Regions from separate parts of the Niabella agricola genome, predicted to be linked through region 1. Evidence: riboswitches for the same ligand, from Rfam matches in the RefSeq annotation. Region 1 holds a riboswitch; each other region holds the start of a gene.

Region 1 (6,272 bases):
GATCGATATTTGCTATAGGATTATATGCTGTAGAAATTGACCGGTAAAAATGATCCTGCCGCTGCTCAAATACTGCAAGGGCATCCACCGTATGCTTTCCAAAACTACGATTATAGGTCAGGAAGGCATTGAACTGATACTTCCAGCCATTGTCCTGCTGATAGCGCAAAAATGGCGCCTGCTGGCTAAAATTAAAAATATTGACCTTGTTGGGATCCGGCGGACCCGGCACGAACCGGTTCTTCGGATCGCCCTGTATGAACACATAGTTTTTCTGGAAAGTCATATACCATTTCCGCAGAAAATCATTGGCTTCATAGTTACCCACAATTTTAGCGGCCAGGCCCCGGGTGATCTTGTGCAGGTTAATATCGAGGGTTGCGATGGTATTCAACTGGCGCTTCCTTGTTTTGATATAACGATCGCCCATTACCTGGTCAATCACGCTCCAGGCCTGCCAGCTGCCCATCGGGGTTTGTACAGGGTAATCGGTAATATGATCGGCCGGAGTTCCGTCGGCATTGATATAAAACGGATAGAGCTTGGGCCAGTTAAAGGTTACCCGGTAAAAATCCGATACATCATAATCATCGTCCGGGGAAAAGGGCCAGTAAAACTTATCTGAGTTTTGTTGTGCCGCAGCAATATTCATGTTCAGCTTGATATCGTTGGTGATTTTTGCGGTAATGTTTGAACGAAGATTGAATTTCTTATACCCGAGGTTCTCATACGACCCATTTTCACCGGTATAGCTGACCATGTTATAATAATTCAGTTTTTCACTTCCCCCGGAAACATCCAGCAGATATTTCTGCACCGTCGGATTGCGCCAAACCCAGTCGTTTACATTATAGTTCTTATCCCTGAAATAATTAAACTCCGTTTCACCATTGGGCAGCGGATCATTTTTTTTATTGTACTCATTATTGAACTGCACCACCCGGTTCTGATAGATCAGTTCATCAATGGCTGTGGTACGATCGCTCAGCAAGGTTCTTGTAGGGGTAGATCTTGAATACGAGGTTTGAAAATGCAAGGTTGGCTTTTGGGCGGTTCCTTTTTTTGTCGTTACTACAATTACACCGTTACCTGCTCTCGAACCATAGATCGAAGCCGTTGCCGCATCCTTTAACACGTTTAACTGATCGATCTCATTAGGATCCAGCGCATCAAACTCCGCCTTGCCTTTAATTACACCATCAATTACATACAGCGGCTCGCCATTAGCGCCCCGGATACGGATACTGGAGCTGGCGCCGGAAAGACCGGAGGTATTCGTAACGGTTACACCCGGAGCGCGGCCTGCAAGCGTATTGGACATATTCGCTGCCGGTATATCGGTTAATTTTTTGGTACTGATGCTGGTAACGGCTCCTGTAAGATTGGAACGTTTTTGCGCACCATACCCCACTACCACCACTTCATCGAGGGCTGCAGCAACAGCGGAAAGTCGGATCTGCAAGGAGGTTTCATTACCTACCGTTATTTCCTGTGATTGAAAACCAATGGCAGATATTTCCAGTATCTCGCCAGGAGTTGTATTGATCCGGAATGAACCGTCGGCAGCTGTGGCAACGGCTGATGTCTTCCCTTTGATCTTAACAGTAGCACCGGCTACAGGGTTGCCGGCAGAGTCGGTTACTTTTCCTTCAACAGGCGATGCCTGAATCGGGACCGGAATGCGGTTACCGGTAACGGGTTTTGCGGCATGCAGGATATTCCCCTTCAACAAAAGGCAACATAGCAATAGCGGCAAACCCAACAAATACTTCTTGAGTCTTGTTTGCATAAGCGCTCGTAATTTTTTGAGTTTAATAAATTGAGGTACATTTCTGGCAGGTAAAAGGCCGGTTATAGCAATAATCCAGCATGGCAGGCCTGCATATGCAGACGCGCTTTACATTCTCAGGCACATCTTTACTTCGAGATTTTTCTTTTTTACTTAAAACCGGAGCTGAATCAGGTCTGATTTTTTTGGGTCATAGAAGGTTCGGGGGTTCGTTAAAAAATAGTGAATAGCAAGACAAATGTTATCGAAAAAAATACACGAACAAAATTTTTTTGCTTATTTTTTAAAATAAAAATGACAAAAGATTATTATTTCTATAATAGATCCGGATCTTTATTAAAAAAATCAACAAACATCTCTTCGAGAGTATTGCCATCCATAGCCTATCCTGTTGCACCCCGCCCGTTATTGGAAAAGACAATGGCAAACAAAGACGGCTGCTTATACCCGAATGCAGAAAAGTTATAACCTGCTTTTGACGCCGGTTAAAATCGCCGGCCGTCGTGCCTGGAAACAAACCGGATCCAGCCAGCAAACAGATCTGATTTTTGCGAGGATTATTTTTTAGTGTAAAAAATCTCGTCAAAAATTTGGTAGCCTCAATAAATAGTCTATAATTTTGCTGCAGTTCTTGAAAATATTCTTATCCAGAAAGACCGAGGGACTTGACCCAATGACGTCTTGGCAACCTCCGCTCACGCGGGAAGGTGCCACCTTCAACCACACTTGTGGAAAGATAAGTTAGAAAAAGCCTTTTCATTTATTTGTAAAATAGTTGAATGCGCTTCTGACTTGTCGGGAGTGCATTTTTTTTTGCTCCCGGCATTCCTTTTCGTTTTTCCGGATGGATTTTCATGAGCATTCTTCACCGTTAAAAACAAAAAAATGAAAGTGCAAACAAAGATCTTACACAGCATTCCGGCAGATGAACTGACCGGCGCCATTTCCACCCCCATTTATCAAACTTCCACCTTTGTACAGGAGGCGCCCGGCATGCACCGCGGTTATGACTACTCGCGTACCAATAATCCCACACGTGCCGCACTGGAAAAACTGATCGCCGAACTGGAAGGCGGCAGCCGTGGATTTGCATTTGCCAGCGGCCTGGCAGCCATTGATGCAGTTGTAAAACTCCTTGCTGCAGGCGATGAGATCCTGGCAGTAGATGACATTTACGGCGGCGCCTTCCGCCTGTTTACCCATGTATACCAGAAGTTTGGTATCGGAGTACGGTACACAGACACCACCGACGTAACAAAGGTAGCAGCTGCCATCACTCCAAAAACAAAGCTGATCTGGATTGAAACGCCCACCAATCCCACATTAAAAATTTCAGATATCCGTGCAATTGCCAACATTGCAAAAACGCAGGGCATTTTGCTTTGTGTAGACAATACCTTTGCCTCTCCCGCTGCCCAAAAACCATTGGACTTGGGAGCCGATATCGTAGTGCACAGTGCTACCAAATATCTTGCGGGACATAGCGATGTGATTGCCGGGATCGTTGTAACCAAAACAGACGAGCTTGACGATCAGATCAAATTCATTCAAAATGCGTCCGGTGCCATCCTCGGACCTTTTGACAGCTGGCTTGCCATCCGGGGAATAGAAACACTTCCTTTGCGCATTGCCCAACACTCAAAGAATGCCCAGGCTATCGCCGAATTTCTGCAAACCCAGGACCTTGTAAAAAATGTATACTATCCCGGGCTTCCGGACCATCACAATCATGCCATTGCCCAACAACAGCAACAATATTTTGGCGGTGTTGTAAGCTTCGATCTGAAGGTAGACGAAACGGGTGTTGCAACCCAGCTGGTTAAATCTACCCGCTATTTCCAACTGGCTGAAAGCCTCGGCGGCGTAAAAAGTTTGATCTGTTTACCCAGTGAAATGACCCATAAATCCATTCCTGCAGCCATCCGTCGCCGCGCGGGTGTTACCGATAGCCTGGTGCGGCTTTCTGTTGGTTTGGAAGATGCAGAAGACCTGGTCCGGGACCTTGAAAAGGCCCTGCGCATTGCAACCGGAAGACTTACCGTTGCAGCACGATAGCAAGTTGAGCCAGGACCTGTTAGGCTTAAATGCCTGACAGGTCTGTTGGTGAATACGCGCTGGCCGCGTTCAGTGTTGCCAGGGCATCATCTGATAGCTGCAGCCTCACGGCATCCGTCATTCCCAGCATCTGCGCTATACTGGTGGCACTTACAATGGGCGCCGTAATGGAAGGACGGGACAGAAGCCATGCCAGCGCCACTGCTGCAGGAGACGTACGGTAAGCGTCCGATACCCCATCCAGGGCCGCCAGAATCTTCCTTCCCCGTTCATCCAGCATCTTCCTGATGCCGGCTCCCCGGGTGCTTTTTGCAAGATCTGCCTCACTCCGGTACTTTCCTGTCAGGAACCCACTGGCCAATGCGTAATAAGCGATGACACCTAACCCCTGGGCTTTTACGATAGGCTCATACTGTGTTTCATATCGTTCCCGCTGATAAAGGTTGTATTCCGGCTGCAAGGTTTGATAAACCGGTAACTGAAGCCCAGCGGATGCTTTCAGCGAAGCATTCAGGCGCTGTGGCGATAAATTGGAGGCGCCGATCCAGCGTACTTTTCCTTCTTTAATCAGTTGCGCATAAGCCTCCAGTGTCTCTTCTACCGGAACATCCTCATTATCAAAATGCGTTTGGTAAAGATCGATGGTATCTGTCTGCAATCGCTTTAATGAAAGTTCTACCTGTTTCAGAATATATGCTTTTGAGGTATCCGGTTGCGGCTGACCCGTCATGCTTCCTCCTACCTTTGTAGCAATCAACACAGCATTTCTTTTGCCGGTTTTCTTCAGCCAGTTACCAATGATCGTTTCTGATTCGCCACCTTTATTGCCGGGTGCCCAATAGGAGTATTGATTGGCCGTATCAATCATATTAAACCCTTCATCTACGAAATGATCCAGCAGTTGGAATGAAGTGCGTTCGTCTATGGTCCATCCAAAAACGTTTCCACCAAATACAACTGGTGCAATCTGCAAATCTGTACGTCCCAGTACTCTCTTGTTCATACGCTGGTTTTAATAACTAAAACAGGCCGATAGGGAGAATTGTTCGGATCTGTCCTGGAAAGGTTGAATCATCTTTTTGCCCGATCAGCCAACCCTTTCATGACTGAACTATCTTTATGCGCTTGTTGCAGTTATCCGCTGAAACCATCTTATTAGGTTATATTTGTAACTACATTCGATTTAAACCAGTAATAACATGAATAAATCAGCCATTCATCCCATGCCGGCGTATTTCGACCGTTACATTAACCAGGTACCGGAAGAACTGGAAATTGTACCCGCTATTCAAAAAAGCATTCTTGATGTTTACCAGCTGGATAAAGAAAAGATCAACAGTCTGGGCGACCAGGTATACGCACCCGGCAAGTGGACGATCAAGCAACTCCTTTTACATATTGCCGATACCGAGCGGGTGTTTATTTACCGGGCATTGCGTTTCGCCCGGAAGGACAGCACTCCGGCCCAATCATTTGATGAGAACCTCTTTGCCAACAATTCCAATGCCGGCGAAAGAACCCTTGAATCCCTGCTGGATGAGCTGGTGGCGGTTCGCCAGAGTACCCTTGCGTTTTATAAAAATCTCAGCAACGAGCAGCTGCTTTCCATCGGCCATACCTATAATACAGAAATGTCTGTACTCGCAGTGGGTTTCACGATTGTAGGACACCAGGCACATCATTTTAAGATCATTGAAGAACGTTATTTCCCGTTGCTGAATGCCCAGTAAATGAATTTTTATTTCCGTTTACAGTTCCGGCTGCTCAACCGACAGTTAAAGGACTTTGGTCTGCACCCCTTATGGGGATGGGTATTGGGTACTGCAGGCTTTATTCTGGTGTCATGGTTGTTATTCTTAAAGACCAGCGCAGCCGTTTATCTTTACCTGTTTACTGCAGCTTCCTGGATGCTACAGCTTGGCACCCAGAAAAGAACCGATTTTCTCCGCATCACTTTTCCGCAAAAATCCCTGCGCAGGATTCGGCTGGCCGAAAACGCCATTGTAGTAACGCCTTTTGTGCTGTTTTTACTCTGCAGTCACTATTTCATTACAGGATTACTGCTGTTGCCGGCGGCCCTGTTGCTGAGCCTGATCAATCAGGTACCGGATATCAGCACCACTATACCAACACCGTTTGGAAAACGGCCTTTTGAGTTTCTGACCGGTTTCCGTCAATCGTTGTTGCTTATTCTGGGGGCATATGCCCTGATGGGCATCGGCATTTTCGTTAACAATTTCAATCTCTGCCTGTTTGCACAAGGAGGTATAATCCTGCTGATCTGCTCCTTTTATACCAAGCCGGAGCCTTTGTTTTATGTGTGGAACTTCGCTTGCAGTCCTGCTGGTTTTTTAAAGGAAAAAATAAAGACTGCAGTATGGCATAGCACCCTCTTAACCTTTCTTCCCCTGGCAGCATTATTCATCGC
Region 2 (6,272 bases), 1.7 Mb from region 1:
CTACAAATATGACCAATGCAAGCCCAATGATCACAGCCATCACCTTGCCATACTTGTCCTGAATGTTCTGTATTACTGACATGTTAAATAATATAGTTAATTAAAAGGTTGGCAAAAATAGCGTTTTTAAAGATATCAACAAACTGTGGAAAAAAGGGTGGAAATAGCCCGAAAACAGGACATTTCAAGGGTTGAAAATGAGGCAATAACCAGGCTTTTTCAAACCTTCCGAACCACTTCATATACATCTTTCCGGCGGTCTGCCAGGTTTTTAACGCTTCCGAATTTATGGAGATGTCGTAACAGGTCAATGTCCACATCACCGATCACCACCATTTCCGTATTGGGGGTAGCTTCCGCTTCAATACCATTAGACGGAAAAGAAAAATCGCAGGGCGTAAGGATCATCGATTGTGCATACTGGATGTCCATATTCTGTACCTGGGGCAGGTTGCCCACATTGCCGGCAATGGCTACATAGCATTCATTTTCAATGGCCCGGGCCTGCGCACAATGCCGCACCCGGAAATAAGCGTTTTGGGTATCAGTAAGAAAAGGCACGAACAGGATGTCCATTCCCTCGTCTGCCAGCAGGCGGCTGAGTTCGGGAAACTCGGAGTCGTAACAAACCAGGATGCCTACTTTACCACAATCGGTATCAAAGGCTTTTACCTGGCTGCCGCCCACCATGCCCCAAACGCGCTCCTCATCGGGTGTAACATGAATTTTTTCATATTTGTCTACGGATCCGTCGCGCTGACAGAGGTACCCTACATTGTAAAGGCGGCCATCTACCACCTCCGGCATGCTCCCCGTTACAATATTGATATTGTAGCTTACGGCCAGGGCCGCAAACCGGTCGCGTATAACGGCGGTATATTTGGAAACCTCTTTTACGGCGTCGGCGGCGGAAAGGTGGTTGTATTCGGCCATCAGGGGCGCATTAAAGAATTCGGGAAACACGGCAAAATCGCAACGGTAGCCGGAAACCGTGTCCACAAAGTATTCGACCTGGGTCATCATTTCTTCCAGGTTCTTATAAAGCCGCATCTGCCATTGCACCAGCCCCAGGCGCACCACGCGTTTGAGCGGGAAGGCCTGCTCGCTCCGGTCTTCATAATAAATATTATCCCATTTCAGTAACACGCCATATTCATTAGACTGTACGTCGCCATGCAGGTAATTTTTGATAATACGTACCGGGTGAAAATCGTTGGCGAGCTGAAAGTCCAGCACCGGGTCATGCAGCTCTTTCTGTTTTACCTTTTGGATATACGCGCTGGGCGTCATTTCCCGGGCATACTTATGATACCCGGGTATCCGGCCGCCAAATACAATCCCTTTCAGGTTCAGGCGTTCGGCCAGTTCTTTCCGGTAATCGTACAACCGCCGTCCCAGGCGCATACCACGGAACTGCGGTTTAATGAAAACGTCAATGCCATATAGGATTTCCCCTTCGGAATCATGCGAATTAAAGGAATAATTGCCGGTAATGCTTTTATAATTGTGCCGGTTGTTCACTTTTTTTTCGTCTACGATAATCGAAAGCGCACAAGCTGCCATTACGCCGTTTATATAGATTACTACCTGGCCTTCGGGAAACAGGTTGATCAACCGGTTGATTTGCGCCCGCTGCCAGTAGCTTTCCGGCATGCTGGGGTAGCAGGCGATCATGGTTTCCTTAAGCGCATCATACTGGTCCTTTTCAAGTGTTTTTATTTCGATATTGATCGGGTCTGTCATAGAAACAAATTTAACATAAATAATCCGGCCGGGATATTGTGTGAGTAGCCGCAGTGCTTGTATTAAGAATCAAAAGTTTTTTTAGGGCCGCCGATTACGCCCGGATTAGGGCGCTATTATAATCAGCACATCAGCAGCAAGCCATCCGGCAAAACGGAGCGGGGGTATTTTTCCATATGAATGCAATCGGTTGAGCAGCCAGATCACGGGGTTAAGGGATATATTCGCATATACACAAAAATTTACGCTTTATGAAACGTTCCGTTAAAGGATTGTTTGCAGGGTTCCTGCTTTTTTCTTCTGTGATCAATGCCCAGTCTGTAACCGTTCCTGCAGGGGGTAATGCCTGGGCGCTGCAAAGGACCGAAGAGGGCGTGCGGATCCATAACAACGGGGTAACCAACTGGACAAAGATCAATGATGGCTTTACAACCTATATACGGGTTACACAGCCCGGAACCTTGAAGGTATGGCTGGAGACGGGGGCGGTGACCGGAATGCCTGAAGTTGCGGTATCTGTATTTAAACAGACCCGTAAGGCAATCCTGAAAGCCGAAGGCCGTTCTTTTTATATTGGCGAATGGAATATAAATGACAGCGGCTATGTGCTCATTGTAGTGAAAGGGGTAAAAAAAGAAGGCTGCTGTTTTCCGGATGTAACTGCGTTAAAGCTGGAGGGTTCTGCACTTACGGATAAGGCCAGTTATACCAAGAATAATGAAGGCAGCTTCTTTCATTGGGGGAGGAGGGGCCCCTCCGTACATATGGGGTACCAGTTGCCAAAGGATGTGGATGCCGAATGGTTTTATAATGAAGTAACGGTGCCGGAAGGCAATGATCTGATCGGTTCTTATTTTATGGCCAATGGTTTTGGTGAGGGTTATTTTGGCATGCAGGTGAACTCCGCCACTGAGCGGCGCATCCTGTTTTCCGTTTGGAGTCCGTACAATACGGATGATCCGAAGCAAATTCCTGAAGATCATAAGATCAAGATGCTAAAAAAAGGCGAAGGCGTTTATTCCGGCGAATTTGGCAACGAAGGAGCAGGTGGTCAGAGCATCCTGCGGTATAACTGGAAAGCTGCTACCACCTATAAGTTCCTGTTGCATGTGTTGCCGGATGGGGACAGCCATACGGTTTATACGGCATATTTTTACGATGGTGCAAAAAATACCTGGCTGCTGGTGGCCAGCTTCCGGCGTCCCAAGCTGGCCACTTATCTGAAGCGGCCGCATTCTTTCCTCGAAAACTTTAATCCCAACCAGGGCGACCTGGAGCGGAACGTATTCTTCGGTAACCAATGGGTGCGGGATACAAAGGGCAATTGGCATGAGCTCACCAAAGCACGCTTTACAGCCGATAATACGGCGCGCGTGGGGTATCGCAAAGATTACGCAGGAGGTGTGAAGGGACAACAATTTTACCTGCGCAACTGTGGGTTCTTTAATGACTATGTGCCTTACGATACCATGGTGGAACGTCAGCCCACGGGTAAAGCACCCCAGGTTAATTTGAATGCATTGCCATAGAGCAGGGTTTATCTTTTTATCTGGAGTTGGTATCAAAAGTTGCTTTATAGCGTATTGTTATGCGGCCCGCCGCGGCAACACAAGTGGAAGTCATTTGATACAAACGCTTTTTTACCTGTCCAGAATGACAATAAATTAATAAAGGCGCGGCGCGCCGATGCCTGCTGTAGCTGAAAGCAGTAAACGGCGTTCCTGCCGCAGCGCACCGCAAATCCCTGTAACCAGGAGCAGGGACAGGCATTTCAGCCGCAGCGCGGCGGTAATCTCATTGAATTTGTTTTATAGTACGTGCCGGATAAACGAAACCTTCAATTCTCATGATTTAATAGTCTACTTGTTTTGTAGAAATTTATTTTGCCAATAATATTTTAGCAATTACCTTTGCCCTGTCTTAACAGACAACTTATCAAGAAAGACTGAGGGAGATGGCCCTGGGACGTCTTAGCAACCGCCTTTAGAAGGATTGGTGCTACATCCATCCGCCAGAAGGCGGAAAGATAAGTGAATCGTCAATGCTCCCTGCATTGTCTCTATTCACGATTTTCTTTCCATAACAAATTTTTTAAACGGCAATTTTTGAACATGAACACAAAAATGCAATCGTCGGGTTATAACCAGGCGTCTTTCAATTGCCGGCAGATGAACTGTCGCAACATACAAACCCTCCAGCTTCTTACGATGAAGATGGCGTGTTGTTGCTGCCGATCTTAATCCCTTTTTCATTATAGTTTCAATTAACGGCGGAAGCCGAACGGGATCCGTATGACCATCCGAATATTTTAAAACAGCATGTAACAATGAACCAATTTCTAAAAAGACTCATCTATGCAGCGTTTGTTCTCCTTCCCTTAGCGGGTGCTGCGCAATCGACAACGATTACAGGCACTGTTCAGGAGCTTCAGTCCGAAACCCCGTTAGCCGGGGTAACAGTGGAGGTGTCTGGAACCAACCGGCGTGTACTTACCAACGAGCAGGGTAGTTTTTCGATAGAAGCCGGACCACGCAGCGTATTGCTTTTTTCTTATGTAGGCTATGCCAACCGGCAGGTAAATACAGATACCATACAGGGCAACCTGCTGGTACTGCTGCAAAGTTCCAATACGGCCCTCGATGAAGTAGTGGTAACGGCATTGGGCGTTTCCAAGGCTAAAAAATCCCTGGGATATGCTACACAGGAGTTGAAGACAAAGGACATCTCGGAAGCAAAAGAAACCAATATCGTAAATGCGATGGCCGGAAAGATTGCCGGGGTACGCATTACCAATACACAGGGTGATATGGGATCATCGCGGATTGTGATACGGGGAGAGGTTTCTATTGCAGGGAATAACCAGCCGCTGTTTGTGGTAGATGGAGTTCCGGTAGATAACTCGCAGCTGGGCGCGGGGGGATCCAGGGATTTTCGCAATGCCATTGCCGACCTGAACCCGGAAGACATTGAAACCATCAGCGTACTGAAAGGCCCGAATGCGGCGGCACTTTACGGATCACGGGCAGGGCAGGGGGTTATCCTGATCAAAACAAAGACCGGCCGCAGTAAAAAAGGATTGGGAGTAACGATTAACTCGAACGTGAATATTGCCAAATTGCTGATATTGCCGGAATATCAGAATGTTTTCGGACAGGGATCCGAGGGAAAGTTCAGCTACGTAGATGGCAAGGGCGGTGGTGTCAATGACGGGGTGGATGAAAGCTGGGGACCGAAGCTGGATGGACGCCTGATCCCGCAGTTTTATTCCAACGGTCAGCCGGTGCCTTTTGTGGCGCATCCTAACAATGTGCGGGATTATTTCCGGACGGGTATTACGTACAGTAACGGTATTGCGCTGGCAAATGCAGGCGATAACTACGACTACCGGGTTTCTTATAACAATGAAAAGCAGCTGGGCGTGGTACCTAATAGCGAGGCAAAAAAAGATAATGTTTCCTTTAACGCCAATTACAATGTAACGCCCAAACTGAAAGTAGGCGTAAATGCCAACTATGTGGTAAACAACGCGCCCAATCTTCCGGGAGCGGGTGGTAAGCGGGCTACCAGCACCATGTTGCAGTTTACCTGGTTTGGGCGCCAGGTAGATATCGGTCAATTGGGGAATTATAAAGATGCAAAAGGGAACGGCATCAACTGGAACAACAGCTATTACAGCAACCCGTACTGGATCGCTTATGAAAATACCGTGAGTCAGCGTCGCAACCGGCTCATCGGGAATGTAAACATCAACTATACGATCCTCGATGGCTTAAGCGCTAACTTCCGCACCGGTACCGATTATTATAACGACCGCCGTAAGCTTAAAATAGCCTACGGAACCAATGGGACGCCGTTCGGTTCTTACGAGGAAGATGCGTTTACGGTGAATGAAAATAACACGGAAGCCATGCTGCGCTATAATAAAAACATCAGCAGTCTGTTCAGCCTGGATGCCTTTGCCGGGTGGAATGTGCGTACTAAAATTTATGAGGAAAATATTCAGCAGGCCCCCCGCCTGGCTGTACCTAATGTGTATACCCTTACCAATTCAAGAGATCCGCTGGTGTCTTCAAATTATTATTCAAAATCGAAGATCTACAGCACCTTTGCATCAGGACAACTAGGATACCGAAACTTTGCCTTTGTAAACCTAACGCTGCGTAATGACTGGTCTTCTACACTCCCCGTACAAAACCTTTCCTATTTCTATCCTTCCGTAAATGCCAGCCTGGTACTGACGGATGCGTTAGACATCAGGTCAACGACACTTAATTATCTAAAGATCAGGGGAGGATGGTCCAAAGTGGGAAACAGTGCGGAGCCGTATCAATTAGTTAATATATTCAACTTTAATGCGCCGTTTTTGAGTAGTCCTCAGTTGGTTACCTCCGGGATTGATTACGCCCCTGGTCTTAAATCGGAAAGCACCATTGCTTCAGAAGTGGGTTTGGAAGCTGCGCTGCTCAACAACCGCGTGCGGCTGGATCTGAGTCTTTACAATTCAAACAGTGTTGACCAGATCCTGAAAG
Region 3 (6,272 bases), 140 kb from region 1:
GAAGCGGTAGGAAAGCTGCCTGCACCTTTACCATAAAAGAACTGCTGATCTGCAAACCCGCTTTCGATGACCACACCGTTGTACTCATTTTTTACAAAGGACAGCGGACTGTCGGTATTTACAAACTGGGGCAGTACATAAGCGCCCACGCCGCCGTTGATCAGTTTTTTAGCTTGTGCTACCAGCTTGATCTGCTGTCCGCGTGCCTTGGCTACCGCTGCGTCGGTTTTGGCAATATTCTGAATGCCGTTAAACAGGATATGATCCGGGTGCGCCACAATTCCATAGGCATGAAGCAGCAGGATGGTCCATTTATTGAGGGCATCGTATCCTTCTACATCCAGGGTGGGATCGCTTTCTGCAAAGCCCAGCTGTTGCGCCAGGAGCAACGCGTCTTTAAACGCCAGGTTCTCTTCAAAGATCTTGGTAAGTATAAAGTTGGTGCTTCCGTTTACGATGGCACGGATACTGTGTAAAAGATCATTGTCGTAATATTCCTCCAGGTTCCGGATAACGGGTATGGAGGCGCAGGCAGAGGATTCGTACAACAGGGACCTCCCGGTTTTTTGTTGCAGCTGCAGCAACGCCGGCAGGTTTTCCGCGATCATTTTTTTGGAAGAGCTAACTACGTCCTTTCCATTTTTTAATGCAGTGCTTACAATTTCAAAGCCGGCAACAGCGTCGTCGATCACCTCTACGATCAGGTTGATGGAGGTGTCGTTTAACAGCTCATTGCGGTCGGTTGTAAACAGGTCTTCCGGAGCATTTCTTTTTTTTCCGGGATGCTTGATGCAGACTTTTTTGATCGAGGCTTTCAAAGAAGGCGTTTGCTGCAATACCTTATACAATCCTTCTCCTACAACACCAAAGCCAAATAGCCCGATCACTAATTCTCTATGTTCGCCCATTATTTTTATTTTATCGCCACGCTCTTGGCATGACGGGTTGTGAATTTTTTTATTGCCTCTGATATCTGGTCAAATTCCAGCAGGAATCCGTCGTGCCCGTAGTCGGAGCGGATCAGTTTCTCAATCGCTCCGGGAATATGTTCGGCTAAAAATTCCTGTTCTTCCGGGGGAAATAACAGATCGCCTTCCAGGGCCAGCGCCAGGGTTTTTGCCTTAATGGTTTCCAGTGCCTTAATCACGCCGCCACGGCCGCGGCCCAGGTTATGGCTGTCCATACTTTTACTAAGGGCATAATAGCTGAACGCATTGAACCGTGCTGCTAGCTTGGTGCCCTGGTAGCGCTGGTAACTTTCACTCCGGAAAGCTTCCAGTTGTTCATCAGAATGTTCGGATTGCGTTTTATTATAGGCCGTAGCATTACGATAGGAAAGCAGGGCAATACCCCGTGCTACTTCCATGCCTTTCAATCCTGCTTCCGGATTTTTCGTTTGCCAGGTTTGATCGGCTTCAATGGCAAACCGCTGGGAAGCGTTAAAGGCTTTCCCCCAGGGCGAATGTACCGCGTTGGTGGCCAGCGGAACGATGTATTCAAAGAGCTCAGGGTCCAGTACCGCCCATTCCAGGAGTTGTTGACCACCGGTGCTGCCGCCAATACCGATCTTGATTTTTTGAATGCCCAGCTCTTTTTGTAACAGCTGGTAGGCGCGTGCCATGTCGCGGATCGTGAAGAACGGAAAGTCATGATAGTACGGCTCTCCGGTTGCCGGGTTCAGATCCAGCGGACTGCTGCTTCCGTAACAGCTGCCCGGCATATTTACGCAAATAATAAAATCCTTTGCGGGATCAAAAGCCCTTCCTGCACCAATCATTTCGGGCCACCATTCATGCGGGTTGCTGTTGGCCGTCAGCGCATGAAAAATCCATACAATATTGGATTGTTCTTCATTGATGCTGCCATAGGTTGTATACGCCAGCCGCAGGTTCTGAAAGCGGACACCGCTTTCCAATACAAAGGGAGCTGAATATGTAAATACGTGTTGTTGCATTCTTTTTGAAAGACCTGCAAGATGTTCACCGATCTGAATAAGGGGAAATCTTGCAGGTCTTGTTTTTTACTTGTTAAAAACAGCCGCAAAAGCCTGCTCAAAATCTGCTTTAATGTCTTCGATATGCTCAATACCAAGGCTGATGCGGATCAGGTTGTCTAATACACCGGCACTGGCTCTTTCGGCTTCACTGAGCTGCTCGTGTGTGGTAGAGGCGGGATGAATGGCCAGTGTTTTGGAATCGCCCACGTTTGCCAGGTGGCTTACCAGCTTCAGGTTATTGATAAAGGACCTTCCGTTTTCAATTCCGCCTTTGATGCCAAATTGCAACACACCGCCAAAGCCGTTAGTAAGATATTTTTTGGCCAGGTTGTGATAAGGACTACTTTCCAGACCCGGGTACCATACAAACTCAACTTTATCGTGCTGTTCCAGCCATTCTGCAAGAGCAAGGGCATTGTCTACTGTGCGTTGTACACGCAGGGAAAGCGTTTCCAGGCCCTGAAGCAGCAGGAAAGAATTGAAAGGGCTCAACGCAGGTCCGAAATCGCGGAGGCCTTCTACCCGGGCGCGGATGGCAAAAGCGATATTGGGCAGTCCCAGCGGGTTGCCTTCTCCAAATACCTGCCAGAAATTAAGCCCATGATAACCTTCCGACGGCTCGGAAAACTGCGGGAATTTACCGTTCCCCCAATTATAATTGCCTCCGTCTACAATGATGCCGCCGATGCTGTTGCCGTGCCCGCCGATCCATTTGGTGGCTGCTTCCACTACAATGTTCGCGCCATGCTTAAGAGGTTGGAACAGGTAACCGCCGGCACCGAAGGTATTGTCTACGATCAGCGGCAGATCATATTCTTTTGCCAGTGCGGCAAATTTTTCAAAGTCGGGCACATTCAGCCGCGGGTTACCCAGCGTTTCAATATAGATGGCTTTTGTTTTATCGTCGATCAGCGGACGGAAGCTGTCTATATTGTCATCAGCCGCAAACCGTACGTCAATACCCAGCCGTTTAAAAGAAACTTTAAACTGGTTAAATGTGCCCCCGTATAAGAAAGGAGAAGTGACAAAATTTTCGCCGGCCTGCAACAGGTTGGTGATGGCCAGGAATTGTGCGGCCTGCCCGGATGAGGTAGCCAGCGCAGCAACGCCTCCTTCCAGTGCGGCAACCCGCTGCTCAAATACATCGGTGGTCGGATTCATGATCCGTGTATAGATATTGCCAAATTCCTTTAAACCAAAAAGATTGGCAGCATGATCTGCATTTTTAAAAACATAAGAAGTAGTCTGGTAAATCGGTACGGCACGGCTTCCGGTTGTAGGATCCGGTTGCTGGCCGGCATGCACTTGCAAGGTGTCGAAATGTAGTTGGTTACTCATAAAAAATGATGCATTTAATAAAGTGAAGAATGATGTTGAAATATGTAAGGGTCGTTAAAGAACACCTGTTGGGGTATAAGGTAGAAGGTATGCCGGCTAGGGCATACAGCAGATGCAGCAACACATTACGGGCGTAATGTACAAAATAGGATATGTTGCGTTTTGTTTCATGCAGACTACGAATTTAGTAGAGTTTTGTTTCATATTCAAAAAAATTACAGGCAGCAGTTCGCCGTTGCATAAAAAAAGCCCACCCGGATAAACCAGATGAGCTGTTCTATTAAGTTTTTTAATATGCTACGATCCGACTTATCTTCCTCCCGTTTTGCGGGAGCTGGAATTGGCACCTTGTTATCCTCATAACAGGTTGCCAAGGCTTCACAGGGCCAAACCCTCTGCCTTTCTTGATAAGGTTTCCCGCCGGGGCGGGAAAATAAAAAGAACTATAAATAACCTTTACCAGGCCGGCGCAAAGGTAGGAAACAAAAAGGAAAGAAAAAAGCCCAGGATCAATCCCGGGCTAAGAAATTGTATTTCAGACAGAAATGCAAACAATTGTTAGCTTAATAATTAAATGTTGAAAATTATTCTTTATTTATTCGTTGTTTGTTTTAAAATATCTAATTGTTGATCTTTAAAATATATTTTTTTTAGATTTTTTCAAATTATATTTTTGCTGTTTCAACAAAGTTTCAACGCAATATGCTTACAAAGCCATTCGAAATCCCCGGAAAACAGCTCAAGGCAGCGGGGTTAAACCTAAACAACCAGATCCATTACCAGTTGTCCCCTGATGAGCTGGTAGATGATGCGCTTATGAATCACCAGGGGAGGCTGAATGATACCGGGGCCCTGGTTATTTCTACCGGCAGGTTCACCGGACGTTCGCCCCGCGACAAATTTGTTGTGAAAGATGCTGTAACAGCAGCAACCATCGATTGGGGAAATTTTAATAACCCGATCGAGGAATTCTATTTCGACCGGATCCTGGAAGACGTGCGCAATTATTTAAACAGCCGCAAAGAGTTGTGGGTAAGAGATGCCTATGCCTGTGCCGCACCGGAATACCGGCTGAATATCCGGGTCGTAAACGAGCTGCCCTGGATGAACCTGTTCGCGCACCATCTTTTTTTACGACCTTCTGAAGAGGAGCTGGAGCATTTTGAGCCGGACTGGCATATTCTGTCCGCGCCTTCCCTGGAGCTGGATCCGGTACGTTGCGGCACCCGGCAGGGCAACACTACTGTTGTAAGCTTTAAACATAAAATGATCCTGATTGCCGGCAGTGCCTATACTGGCGAAATCAAAAAAGGGGTTTTTTCAATATTGAATTACCTGCTGCCGCAAACCCGCGGCGTGCTTAGTATGCATTGTGCCGCCAACAAGGGAAAGAAGGGTGATACAGCCCTGTTCTTCGGATTGAGCGGTACGGGAAAAACAACCCTGAGTACGGACCCGGACCGGAAACTGATCGGCGATGATGAGCATGGCTGGGATGATAACGGTGTGTTTAACTTTGAAGGAGGCTGCTATGCAAAGTGTATCGGACTTTCTGCGGAAAAGGAGCCGGAAATCTATCGTGCAGTAAGAAAAGGGGCGCTTGTTGAAAATGTTAGCTTTTTCCCGGGTACCAACCGGATCAATTTTGATGATGCTTCGGTTACTGAAAATACAAGGGTAGCCTATCCCATCGATTTTGTGGAGAACAGTGTTCCGGAAGGAACCGGTGGCATTCCCAGGAATCTATTCTTTTTAACCTGTGATGCTTATGGAGTGCTGCCGCCCATTGCCCGGCTCTCGCGCGAGCAGGCGCTGTATTATTTTATCAGCGGCTACACTGCAAAAGTAGCGGGCACTGAAACCGGGGTTACGGAACCCAAAGCTACTTTCAGTGCCTGCTTCGGTGCCCCCTTTCTGCCGCTGCATCCTGCGCGTTATGCAACGATGCTGGGCGACCGCATTGCCCAGCACGGTGTAAAAGTATGGATGGTGAATACCGGCTGGACGGGTGGCGCTTATGGCACCGGAAGCCGGATGAAACTTGCAGACTCCCGGGCAATGATCCGGGCTGCGCTGAACGGAAGCCTGGATAATGTCATTTATCACAAAGATCCTGTTTTCGGCCTGATGATACCGGGTACCTGCCCCGGTGTGGATCCGAACGTATTAAACCCGAGCCAGACGTGGCAGCACCCGGAGGCCTATGATGCCCAGGCGCAGAACCTGGCAGCACAGTTTATAAAGAACTTTGAAAGCTACGAAACTATAGTTGCAGCAGCAGTAACGGCGGCCGGACCGAAACGTTGATAGAAAGCTAGTGTTTGTTTTATGAAGGAGCCACTGGTAACAGTGGCTTTTTTTATGGCACCGTTTTTACAGGCATATAATTGTTCGGCGCTTTCTTAGCGATAGCTAACCGCAACCAACGCAGCGCGATAACGATGCTGCCACCGGTTTTCATTGGGATCGTTGCGGTGCTTGTTGGTAAAAACGAACCGCAAAGATCGCAAGGATGTTCGCGAAGTGTGCTATGTGTTTTTGAGCGATGATTAATCCGGCTTTCTTTGCGATCGTTGCTGTAAAAAACAAACCACGAAAATACGCGAGGATTTTCGCAAAGTAGCGAAGGAGGTTGTAACGATGCTCGCTCCGGTTCTCATTGCGTTCTTTGCGGATGCTTTGCAACCGTTGCGGTAAAGAACAAACCACAAGAAATACAAAAAAACTTCAGCGTTTCTGCGCCTCTGCGGCCTTCTCAAATTTCGGGTCTATAAATTCCCATTCTTTTATATGCGGATGCTGATGCTCTTTTGTTGCAATGGCCTGCATCTGTTGGATAATGCCGGGGTGCCGAGTGGCAATATCATCTGTTTCACGCAAATCTGTTTCCAGGTTGTAAAGCTGCCAGGATGCCCCTTTGTCTTTCTGTACACCGGTA

What was found. Region 1 has a riboswitch for S-adenosylmethionine ahead of LL912_RS09935 (trans-sulfuration enzyme family protein). Riboswitches for the same ligand answer to the same signal wherever they lie in the genome.
Region 2: another riboswitch for S-adenosylmethionine. It lies ahead of LL912_RS16870 (SusC/RagA family TonB-linked outer membrane protein); the one in region 1 lies ahead of LL912_RS09935 (trans-sulfuration enzyme family protein).
Region 3: another riboswitch for S-adenosylmethionine. It lies ahead of LL912_RS09260 (O-acetylhomoserine aminocarboxypropyltransferase/cysteine synthase family protein); the one in region 1 lies ahead of LL912_RS09935 (trans-sulfuration enzyme family protein).

The regions. Positions count from the first base shown of each region.
Region 1 is NZ_JAJHIZ010000003.1:1,062,250-1,068,521, forward strand. Features, by position in the region: gene LL912_RS09930 (SusC/RagA family TonB-linked outer membrane protein) at 1-1,789, opposite strand, end outside; SAM riboswitch class I at 2,430-2,532, shown strand; gene LL912_RS09935 (trans-sulfuration enzyme family protein) at 2,675-3,844, shown strand; gene LL912_RS09940 (aldo/keto reductase) at 3,870-4,847, opposite strand; gene LL912_RS09945 (DinB family protein) at 5,044-5,574, shown strand; gene LL912_RS09950 (hypothetical protein) at 5,575-6,272, shown strand, end outside.
Region 2 is NZ_JAJHIZ010000003.1:2,730,814-2,737,085, reverse strand. Features, by position in the region: gene LL912_RS16885 (peptidylprolyl isomerase) at 1-82, opposite strand, end outside; gene LL912_RS16880 (bifunctional GNAT family N-acetyltransferase/carbon-nitrogen hydrolase family protein) at 220-1,743, opposite strand; gene LL912_RS16875 (DUF3472 domain-containing protein) at 1,995-3,272, shown strand; SAM riboswitch class I at 3,673-3,776, shown strand; gene LL912_RS16870 (SusC/RagA family TonB-linked outer membrane protein) at 4,070-6,272, shown strand, end outside.
Region 3 is NZ_JAJHIZ010000003.1:920,407-926,678, reverse strand. Features, by position in the region: gene LL912_RS09270 (homoserine dehydrogenase) at 1-908, opposite strand, end outside; gene LL912_RS09265 (homoserine O-acetyltransferase family protein) at 914-1,954, opposite strand; gene LL912_RS09260 (O-acetylhomoserine aminocarboxypropyltransferase/cysteine synthase family protein) at 2,021-3,334, opposite strand; SAM riboswitch class I at 3,641-3,748, opposite strand; gene pckA (phosphoenolpyruvate carboxykinase (ATP)) at 4,037-5,641, shown strand; gene LL912_RS09250 (arylsulfatase) at 6,062-6,272, opposite strand, start outside.